Regions from separate parts of the Kitasatospora sp. NPDC022785 genome, predicted to be linked through region 3. Evidence: riboswitches for the same ligand, from Rfam matches in the RefSeq annotation. Region 3 holds a riboswitch; each other region holds the start of a gene.
The links. A riboswitch is a leader RNA that binds a small molecule or an ion and turns the genes downstream of it on or off. The one in region 3 is predicted to bind cyclic di-AMP.
Positions count from the first base shown of each region.

Region 1: another riboswitch for cyclic di-AMP. It lies ahead of ACZ3YO_RS01175 (C40 family peptidase); the one in region 3 lies ahead of ACZ3YO_RS27800 (LysM peptidoglycan-binding domain-containing protein).
Region 2: another riboswitch for cyclic di-AMP. It lies ahead of ACZ3YO_RS20080 (M23 family metallopeptidase); the one in region 3 lies ahead of ACZ3YO_RS27800 (LysM peptidoglycan-binding domain-containing protein).
Region 4: another riboswitch for cyclic di-AMP. It lies ahead of ACZ3YO_RS35795 (M23 family metallopeptidase); the one in region 3 lies ahead of ACZ3YO_RS27800 (LysM peptidoglycan-binding domain-containing protein).

Region 1 covers NZ_JBVHHB010000001.1:272,592-274,782, reverse strand. Annotated here, with positions in the region: gene ACZ3YO_RS01175 (C40 family peptidase) at 1-986, opposite strand, end outside; cyclic di-AMP (ydaO/yuaA leader) riboswitch at 997-1,152, opposite strand; gene ACZ3YO_RS01170 (C40 family peptidase) at 1,477-2,191, opposite strand, start outside.
Region 2 covers NZ_JBVHHB010000011.1:204,798-206,988, forward strand. Annotated here, with positions in the region: gene ACZ3YO_RS20080 (M23 family metallopeptidase) at 118-1,158, opposite strand; cyclic di-AMP (ydaO/yuaA leader) riboswitch at 1,162-1,321, opposite strand; gene ACZ3YO_RS20085 (MFS transporter) at 1,633-2,191, shown strand, end outside.
Region 3 covers NZ_JBVHHB010000021.1:8,258-10,448, reverse strand. Annotated here, with positions in the region: gene ACZ3YO_RS27805 (cytochrome P450 family protein) at 1-663, shown strand, start outside; cyclic di-AMP (ydaO/yuaA leader) riboswitch at 938-1,105, shown strand; gene ACZ3YO_RS27800 (LysM peptidoglycan-binding domain-containing protein) at 1,111-2,016, shown strand.
Region 4 covers NZ_JBVHHB010000034.1:70,009-72,199, forward strand. Annotated here, with positions in the region: gene ACZ3YO_RS35785 (alpha/beta fold hydrolase) at 1-486, opposite strand, end outside; gene ACZ3YO_RS35790 (YiaA/YiaB family inner membrane protein) at 614-904, opposite strand; cyclic di-AMP (ydaO/yuaA leader) riboswitch at 1,150-1,308, shown strand; gene ACZ3YO_RS35795 (M23 family metallopeptidase) at 1,321-2,181, shown strand.

The DNA.
Region 1 (2,191 bases), on a different contig from region 3:
GCGTTGGCGATGTTGGTGCCGACGTTGGTCCCGTAACCGGCCTGCTGCTGCGAGGTGCGCGGCAGCGAGACGCCCGCCTGCGCATAGGCCCAGCCGGTGAGGCCGGAGCAGTCGAAGGAGCTCGGGCCGGTGGCGCCGTAGACGTACGGCGAACCGAGCTTGCTCTCGGCGGCGGCGATCGCGGCGGCGGCGCGCGAGCCGTTGGCGGCCGGCGCGGCGGGCTTGGCGGCGGCCGGCGCCGAGGACGACGCACCGAGGTCGGTGCGGCTGTTGTCGCGGGAGGCGCGGTCGGCGTCGGCCTTGGCCTTCGCCTCGGCCTTGGCGGCGTCCGCCTTGGCCTTCGCCTCGGCGGCGGCCTTCTCCTCGGCCGCGCGCAGCGCCTGGCGCTCCTGCTCGGTCAGCGTGTTGAGCAGGTCCTGGGCCTTGGCCAGCTTGCCCTGGACCTCCTCCTTGGAGGCCTTCAGCTGCTGGGTGGTGGTCTCCAGCTCGCCGAGCTTGGCCTGGGCCTCGTTGCGGTCCTGGTCGAGCTTGCGCTGCTGCTCCTGGAGGTCCTTCAGCGCACCGGACTGGGTGCTGCTGGCCTGGGTCAGCGCACCGGCCTGGTTCAGGAAGTTGTCCGGGCTGGACGAGAGCATCAGCTGGACGGTCGACGATATGCCGCCGTTGCGGTACTGCTCGCCGGCGATCTCGGCGAGGCCGCCCTGGGCCTCGGTCACCGAGGCCTGCTGACGGGCCACCTGGTCCTGGAGCTCGCCGACCTGCTTCTGCAGCTCCTGCTGCTTGGCCTGGGCACCGTTGTACTTCTCGGTCGCCTGCTCGGCCTGCTCGTTGAGCTGGTCGACCTGCTCCTTGACCTGGTCCTTGGTCGGCGTCGGGTCGGCGTGGGCGCCGGACTGCGCGGAGAGGGCGACGGCAGCGGCGGCGACACCGGTCAGGATCGAGACCCGGGCGCGGCCGGCAGGCTTGGGACGACGATGGGACGCCACGAAGGCGGACTCCTTCTTCCAACGCCCGCCTACCGGGTGAGCTGACGGGTTCGGGCCGGAAGCGTGCCCTACGACGCCTCACCGGCCGTTCCAGCGGCCGACCTGGCGCCGATTCACCCCGGAGGAACATTGGTTCCCCGGCTCCGCTCCACAGCGCCCCCGACTGCTGGGCTCCCCGTCGGACCGGTCTGCGACCCGTCCCGCTGCTTCACGAACTCGGCGGTAAACCCCCGCCGCCACCCAGGCTGGGTGATCGACTGTGCGGTGGTTCGAGGCACGACCCTAGTAACAGAACCGTGATCCGTTCAAATCCTTGTCAGAAAAAAGACGGAAGAATACCCAAGTTCATTTGTGAATATGACCGGGTGTGACGGGCGCCGTACGCGGAGCTGATCATTTCTCACATACGGCCGGGAACACCGACGCCACCCCCGCTCGGAGGTGGCGCGGATCACAGGGCCGGATCCCGGCCCCTGGGCGTGTCGGTCCGTCAGACCCGGCGGATGGTGTTGATCTTCATCGCGTCGGCCTTCATCACCTTCACCACATCGCCGGTGTGCGGCGCGTGCACCACCATGCCGTTGCCGATGTACATCGCGACGTGGCTGCGGTCGTCGCGGTAGATGATCAGGTCGCCCGGCTGGGCCTCGGCGAGCGAGGGCACCCGGGTGCCGACGTTGCCCTGTGCCTGCGAGGTGCGCGGCAGCGAGACGCCGGCCTTCCCGTACGCCCAGACCATCAGGCCGGAGCAGTCGAAGGTGCTCGGGCCGGTGGCGCCCCAGATGTACGGCGAGCCCTGCTTGCTCATCGCGTTGGAGACGGCCGCCCCGGCGAGACCGGAGGCCTGCGGCAGGCTGCCGAGGTCGGCACGCTCGCTACCGCGCGAGGCCCGGTCGTCCTGCTGCTGGGCGGCCTTCAGCGCGGCCCGGTCCGCCGCACTCAGCGAGTTCAGCAGGTCCTGGGCCTCCTTCAGCTTCTTGTTGACCTCGGCCTTGGACTGGTTCAGGTCCTTGGTCGTGGTGTCCAGCGAGGCGAGGATCGCGGCGGCCTCGGTCTTCTGCTGGTCCAGCCGGCGCTGCTGGTCCTGGAGGCCCTTGAGCGCGTCGGCCTGGCTGGAGCTGGCCTGCTGCACGCTGGAGGCCTTGTCCAGGTAGCCGGACGGGTCGGAGGAGAGCATCAGCTGCACGGACGGGTCGATGCCACCG
Region 2 (2,191 bases), on a different contig from region 3:
TGTCCCGCGCCCGTTGTTCCGCCGGTGGTGCGGCGATCACCCGGTCGAGCGGTCACCCGACATGACCATCCCGGGAGGTCGTACGCCCCGCACCCTGCGGTGGTCTCTGCCCGAAGGTCAGATGGAGACGCCGTGCGCCCGCAGGTAGGCGATCGGGTCGATGTCCGAGCCGTACTCCGAGCCGGTGCGGATCTCGAAGTGCAGGTGCGGGCCGGTCACGTTGCCGGTCGCACCGGAGAGACCGATCTGCTGGCCGGCGGTGACGGTCTGACCGATCTTCACGCCGATCGAGGACAGGTGCGCGTACTGGGCGTACTTGCCGTCGGCGAGCTTGATCTCGACCTCGTTGCCGTAGGCGCCGCCGTTGCCGGCCTTCACCACGGTGCCGGCCGCGATGGCGCGCAGCGGGGTGCCGGTGGAGGCGACGAAGTCGGCACCGGTGTGGTGGCCGGAGGCCCACATCGAGCCGGCCACGCCGTAGGCGGTGCCGAGCTTCGGGTTGGCGACGGGGGCGACGTAGCCGGAGGTGCTGGCCACCGCGGCCGGGGCCGGGGTGGTGGCCGGGGCGGCCGGCTTGGCGGCGGCGGGCGCCGGCTTGACGGCCGGGGCCTGCGCGGGCTTGGCGGCCTGGACCGGCTTCGGGGCGGCGGCGTGGGTGGCCGGCTTCGCCGAGTCCTGCGAGGCGGGCTTGGCGGGGGCGGCCGGCTTGGCGGCCTCGGCGGCGGCCGGAGCGGCGACGGCCTTGGCGGCGAGCGCGAGCTTCTGGCCCGGGAAGATCAGGTTCGGGTTGGAGCCGACGACCGAGCGGTTGTGGTCGTACAGCGCCTGCCAGCCACCGTCGACGTGCTTGGCGTTGGCGATCTTCGACAGGGTGTCCCCGCCGACGACCTTGTAGCTCTCCTCGACCGGGGCGGCGGCCGGCTTGGCGGCCTCGGCGGCGGCCGGAGCGGCGGCCGGAGCGGCGGCGGCCGGGGCGGCGTCGACGCTGGTGGCGCCGGTCCAGGTGCTGGTCTGCGCGGGCTTCGCGGCCGGGGCGGTGTGGGCCTGGGCGCTGATGGTGGTCACCAGCGGAAGGGCGAACGCGGCGCCGGTGACGGCGGTGGCGATACCGATGCGGGCGGCGCGGGGCAGGGCGATACGACGAGCCTGTGCGGGCATGGGGAATTTCCTCTCCGACGCCTGCGAGGTGAGCTGTCGGGTTCGGGCTGGAGTTGCCCGGCCGCATGCGCGGCTTCACCCCAAGCCGGACCGTGAATTCCGGTCCGGCGACTTACCTTTGGGTCCCCCGCTCCTGCCGTACAGAGTTCAGTTCGTACCACCAGGCAGCGGCAGGACTAGGCGTTCCACCCGGTGGCCACCCGGGCCAACGCCGGGCGGTCGCTGAACTAAAGCCCATCCGATCGGGTGAAGCAATGTCGATCTCTTGAACGGGCAACAAAAGCCGGAATGACGGTGACACTCCGAATGATCGGCTGCACAGTACGTGCACAATCGATTCACCGCGAGCCACTGATCCACGACGCTCCGCCGATTTCGGTGTCCGTCCGCATGCGATCACCTACGGAAAGCCATTCACCGACACACCCCCGGTGACCCTTGTCACGTCGGCCCCCCGGGGCGGACGATCGGGCCGTGACCAACTCCGAGGCCGGCACTCTGCGCCTGGGCACCGCGCAGGGCCGCTGGGTACTACTGGCGACGGTGCTCGGCTCCAGCATGGCGATGCTCGACGGCACGGTCGTGAACGTCGCCCTGCCCCGGATCGGCACCGATCTCGGGGCCCCGCTCGCCGCGCTGCAGTGGACTCTGAACGCCTATCTGCTCACCCTGGCCGGGCTGATCCTGCTCGGCGGCGCGCTCGGGGACCGCTACGGCCGGCGCCGGGTCTTCCTGCTCGGCGTCATCTGGTTCGCCGTCGCCTCGGCGGCCTGCGCCGCCGCACCCACCATCGAGGTGCTGATCGCCGCCCGCGCGGTCCAGGGCATCGGCGGGGCACTGCTCACGCCCGGCTCGCTGGCGATGCTTCAGGCCGTCTACCACCCGGACGACCGCTCGACGGCGGTCGGCCTCTGGTCGGGCCTGGGCGGGGTGTCGGCCGCGGTCGGCCCCTTCCTCGGCGGCTGGCTGGTGGACGGCCCCGGCTGGCGGTGGATCTTCCTGCTGAACATCCCGCTGGCCGTGGTGGTCGTGG
Region 3 (2,191 bases):
GCGGAGCTGATCCACCGCAAGCGGGCCGACCTCGGCGACGACCTGATCTCGGGTCTGATCAGGGCCAGCGACCACGGCGAGCACCTCACCGAGAACGAGGCCGCGGCAATGGCCTTCATCCTCCTCTTCGCCGGCTTCGAGACCACCGTCAACCTGATCGGCAACGGCACCTACGCGCTGCTGCGCAACCCGGAGCAGCGGGCGCTGTTGCAGGACTCCGTCGCCCGCGGCGAGAGCGCCCTGCTGGAGACCGGGATCGAGGAACTCCTGCGCTACGACGGGCCGGTGGAGCTGGCCACCTGGCGGTTCGCGACCAGCCCGCTGACCATCGGCGGGGTGGAGATCCCGGTCGGCGACCCGGTGCTGGTGGTGCTCGCGGCGGCGGACCGCGACCCGGCGCGGTTCGCCGACGAGAACACCCTCGACCTGGCCCGGACGGACAACCCGCACCTGGGCTTCGGGCACGGCATCCACTACTGCATCGGGGCCCCGCTGGCCCGGCTGGAGGGCCGGGCGGCGCTGGCCACCCTGCTCACCCGATTGCCCGATCTGCGGCTGGCCGAAAGCCCGGAGAATCTGCGCTGGCGGGGCGGCCTGATCATGCGTGGCCTCCGTGAGCTTCCGGTCGAATTCAGTCCGGAGAAGAAGCCCGTCGCAAGCTGACAAACCCTCCGCGGACCTGCCGTCAGGTCCGTGAGTGTCACGGCCTGAGGATCCGACACTCTGACGAGACGTCTCCGACACGCCGCGACAGGGGGGTTGAACCATCATCAACCCGGACATATCGCCTCCGTTGGTGGACGATCGATCACGCACCGTAATTTCTGTGTGATATCGGCGATATGAGCTTGTGATTGGTAAGAGGATCTGTCTACCCTCCGTGGAGTTCGCAGCTGCGGACCTCGTGCGCGGGACGCCGAATCCTGCCCGCCGTGTCACGGGAAACCGACCAGACCCTGGGCAGGGGCGGGGGAACCAGGTTTGTTGCCGTCCTCCACGGCTTGGGGTGAAGCCGCTCGCGCGGGCAGAAAGTCCGTGCGACGCGGCCGGGCCACCTCCCGGTCCGAACCCGACAGCTCACCTCGCAGGCGTGCGGAGAGGGACCTCTTCATGCTGTTCGTTGGAACTGGCCGTCACCGTCGTCGTACCCAGGCCGAGAAGGCCATCGCCGTCGCAGGTGTGGCCGGCGTCGGACTCGCGATGCCGATCCTCACCGCCACCGGCGCCGCGGCTGCCCCCGCCTCGACCTGGGACTCCGTGGCCCAGTGCGAGAGCGGCGGCAACTGGAGCATCAACACGGGCAACGGCTTCTACGGCGGTCTGCAGTTCACCTCCAGCACGTGGAAGGCGTACGGCGGCACCTCGTACGCGCCGCAGGCCCACCAGGCCAGCAAGGCCCAGCAGATCTCGGTCGCCGAGAAGGTGCTCGCCTCGCAGGGCCCGGGTGCCTGGCCGGTCTGCTCGCAGAAGGCCGGCCTGAGCAAGGGCGGTGCACCGGCCTCGGTCGACACCTCCACCGATGCCGCGCCCGCCGCTCCGAAGCCGGCCCAGTCGAAGCCCGCGCAGCCGAAGCCCGCCCAGAAGCCCGCCGCCCAGTCGCACGCCCAGCAGCAGACCCAGCCGTACGCGCAGCAGGAGACCCAGGCCCCGGGCTTCTCCGGCCAGGCCGGCTGGGACGCCGAGGCGAAGGTGTACTGGTACCAGAACAACGGCGGCTGGTACTGGACCAGCCACCCGAGCGTCTACCAGCAGTACGCCGGTCAGGCCGCGAGCCAGGACACCCGTGCCGCCCAGAGCACGCCGGTCGCCCAGAGCGCCCCGGTCGCGCCTAGTGCCCCGGCCGCCCAGCAGTACGCCGGCCACGGCTACACCGTCCAGTCCGGCGACACGCTGGCCGGCATCGCCGCTACCCAGGGCGTCTCCGGCGGCTGGGAGTCGCTGTACGACGGCAACCGCGGCACCGTCGGCTCCGACCCGAACCTGATCCTGCCCGGCCAGGTGCTCAACCTCGGCTGAGCGGCCCCGTCTTCACGGTGATTCGACGAAGGGGGCCGGATTCGACCCCCTTCGTCCGCATCTGGTCGCCTTCCGTGGGGCAACCAGGTGAACTACCGGGGGGTAGCAGGGCCACACGCTGAGACGGGACCGAGGTCAGCGTGGCCCCGAGAGCCCGTGCGGTTAGGCTCTGGTC
Region 4 (2,191 bases), on a different contig from region 3:
GTGGTAGAGCCCCCAGACCGCGGGGGAGTGCACCAGCAGCGTGCCCATCACGGCGAACGTCGCGCGCTGCAGGGCGTTCGGCGGCAGGTTCTCGACGAAGGCGTCCAGCAGCACGATCCCGGCGACCCGCTCGGGCGCGTCCCCGGCGGCCTTGACCACGGTGGCGCCGGTGTACGAGTTGCCGGCGAGGACGGCGCGCTCGATGCCGAGGTGGTCGAGCAGGGCGAGGACGTCGGTGGCGATCGCGGCCGGCGAGTAGTCCCCCCAGGCGATCGAAGACTCGCCGAAGCCGCGCAGGTCCATCGTGATCACCCGGTGGCCGGCGGCGACCAGCAGCGGGCGCAGGTGGCGGTAGGCGGCCCGGCTGTCGAGCATCCCGGGGAGCAGGACGACGGGGGCGCCGTCGCCCTGCTCGGTGTCGTCGTAGGCGAGCCGGCCGCCGGGAACGTCGAGGTACTGGGTGGTGGGGGCGGTGGTGCCGGACATGGGGGCCTCCTCGGTCCGCCGGGACTGTCATCGGCTGGTGTGCCGATAGCCATAAAGCTAAGGCTAATAGCCTTAGCCGTCAAGTGGCCGACGGGGCTTTGCCCGAGGGGCGGGCGGCCGCGGGGCGTCAGACCCCCTCCACCTTGAACGGGTCGTGCTCGGCCAGCAGCTTCTCCAGCCGGGCCTGGTCCACCCGGGTGACGATCTCGTTGGTCTCCTGCTTGTCGCGGATCACCTTGGCCAGGGTGAACGAGGAGGTGACGGTGTAGAGCAGGCCGATCCCGAGGAAGGCCCGGGTCCAGCCGCCCACCGGGAGGTAGGCGATCCCGACCGCGAGGGTGGTGCCGGAGAGTGCGAAGGAGAGCACGGCCTGGACGTAGTACGCGGCCGTGGTGCGTGACTGCATCGGTGCGTTCATGGCGCCAGGATGGCCGCGTCCGACCGGGCCGCACATGAGTAGAAGTACTCAGATGGGGGGTCGTTCGTTGACGTCCAATCACGTTCGGTAGTGTCAGTTGTCGTCAAACCCCCCAAAACACCCATCAGGTCACGTAGTGTCCGGACCGTGTCCTGCTGCCCCGAACGGATGGCTTGGAATCAGGGGCTCCTAGGATTAACGTTTGATAACGCAGCGCGGTCCGCAACGCCGTACCCAGACGGCACCGTGCGCCGTCGCCTAATCCCACCGACCGGCCTCCGGGCAGGTCAGGGAGCCGGGGAACCACGTTCCTTGGGGTGAATCGGCCGGGCCCAGGCCCAGCCGTAGGAGACCTTCCTGCTCCGAACCCGTCAGCTAACCCGGTAGGCGCGAAGGAAGGAAAGGAGCGCGCCTCCGTGGCGTCGACGCACTCTCCGGCACACCTGCCCGGCTCCCCCGCCGGCACCCAGCTGCTCGACCACCCGTGGCCGCCCGCCCACCCCGGCGAGTACGGCGGGCCCTCCGACGAGGCCGCCCCGCAGACCGCCGAGGCCAACCGGCACCGGATGCCGCGTCAGACCCGCGGGACCGCGCCACTGCTCGGCGTCACCGCCGTCGCCGCCACCCTGGGCGCCACCGGCTTCGCCTCCGCGACCCCGGCCGCCGCGCCCGCCGTCGAGGCCCCCGACGAGACCCCGGTCACCCTCGCCGCCGACCCCGGCCTCGCGCTCGCCGCCCGGATCCAGCAGCAGGCCGACAGCCAGCGCACCGCCGCCGAGGAGACCGCCCGGCTCGAGGCCGCCAAGGAGGCCGAGGCCAAGCGTGCCGCGCAGCAGCAGGAGGCCAAGCGGGCCGCCGAGGAGGCCGAGAAGGCCAAGCTCGCCGCCATCAACCTGCCGGTGCGCGACTACAACCTCTCCGCCCACTACGGCCAGAGCGCCTCGTACTGGGCCCACCTGCACACCGGCCTGGACTTCGCCGCGGACACCGGCACCCCCGTCTACGCGGTCGGCCAGGGCACCATCACCTCGGCCGGCTGGGCCGGCTCCTACGGCTACCGGATCGTCGAGACGCTGCCCGACGGCACCGAGATCTGGTACTGCCACCTCTCCTCGATCATCAAGGGCTCCGGCAAGGTCGTCCCCGGCCAGCAGCTCGGCAAGGTCGGCGCCACCGGAAACGTCACCGGCCCGCACCTGCACCTGGAGGTGCGCCCCGGCGGCGGCGCCCCGGTCGACCCGGAGACCTGGTTCGAGCAGCGCGGCATCACCCCCTGAGGCATCGCAT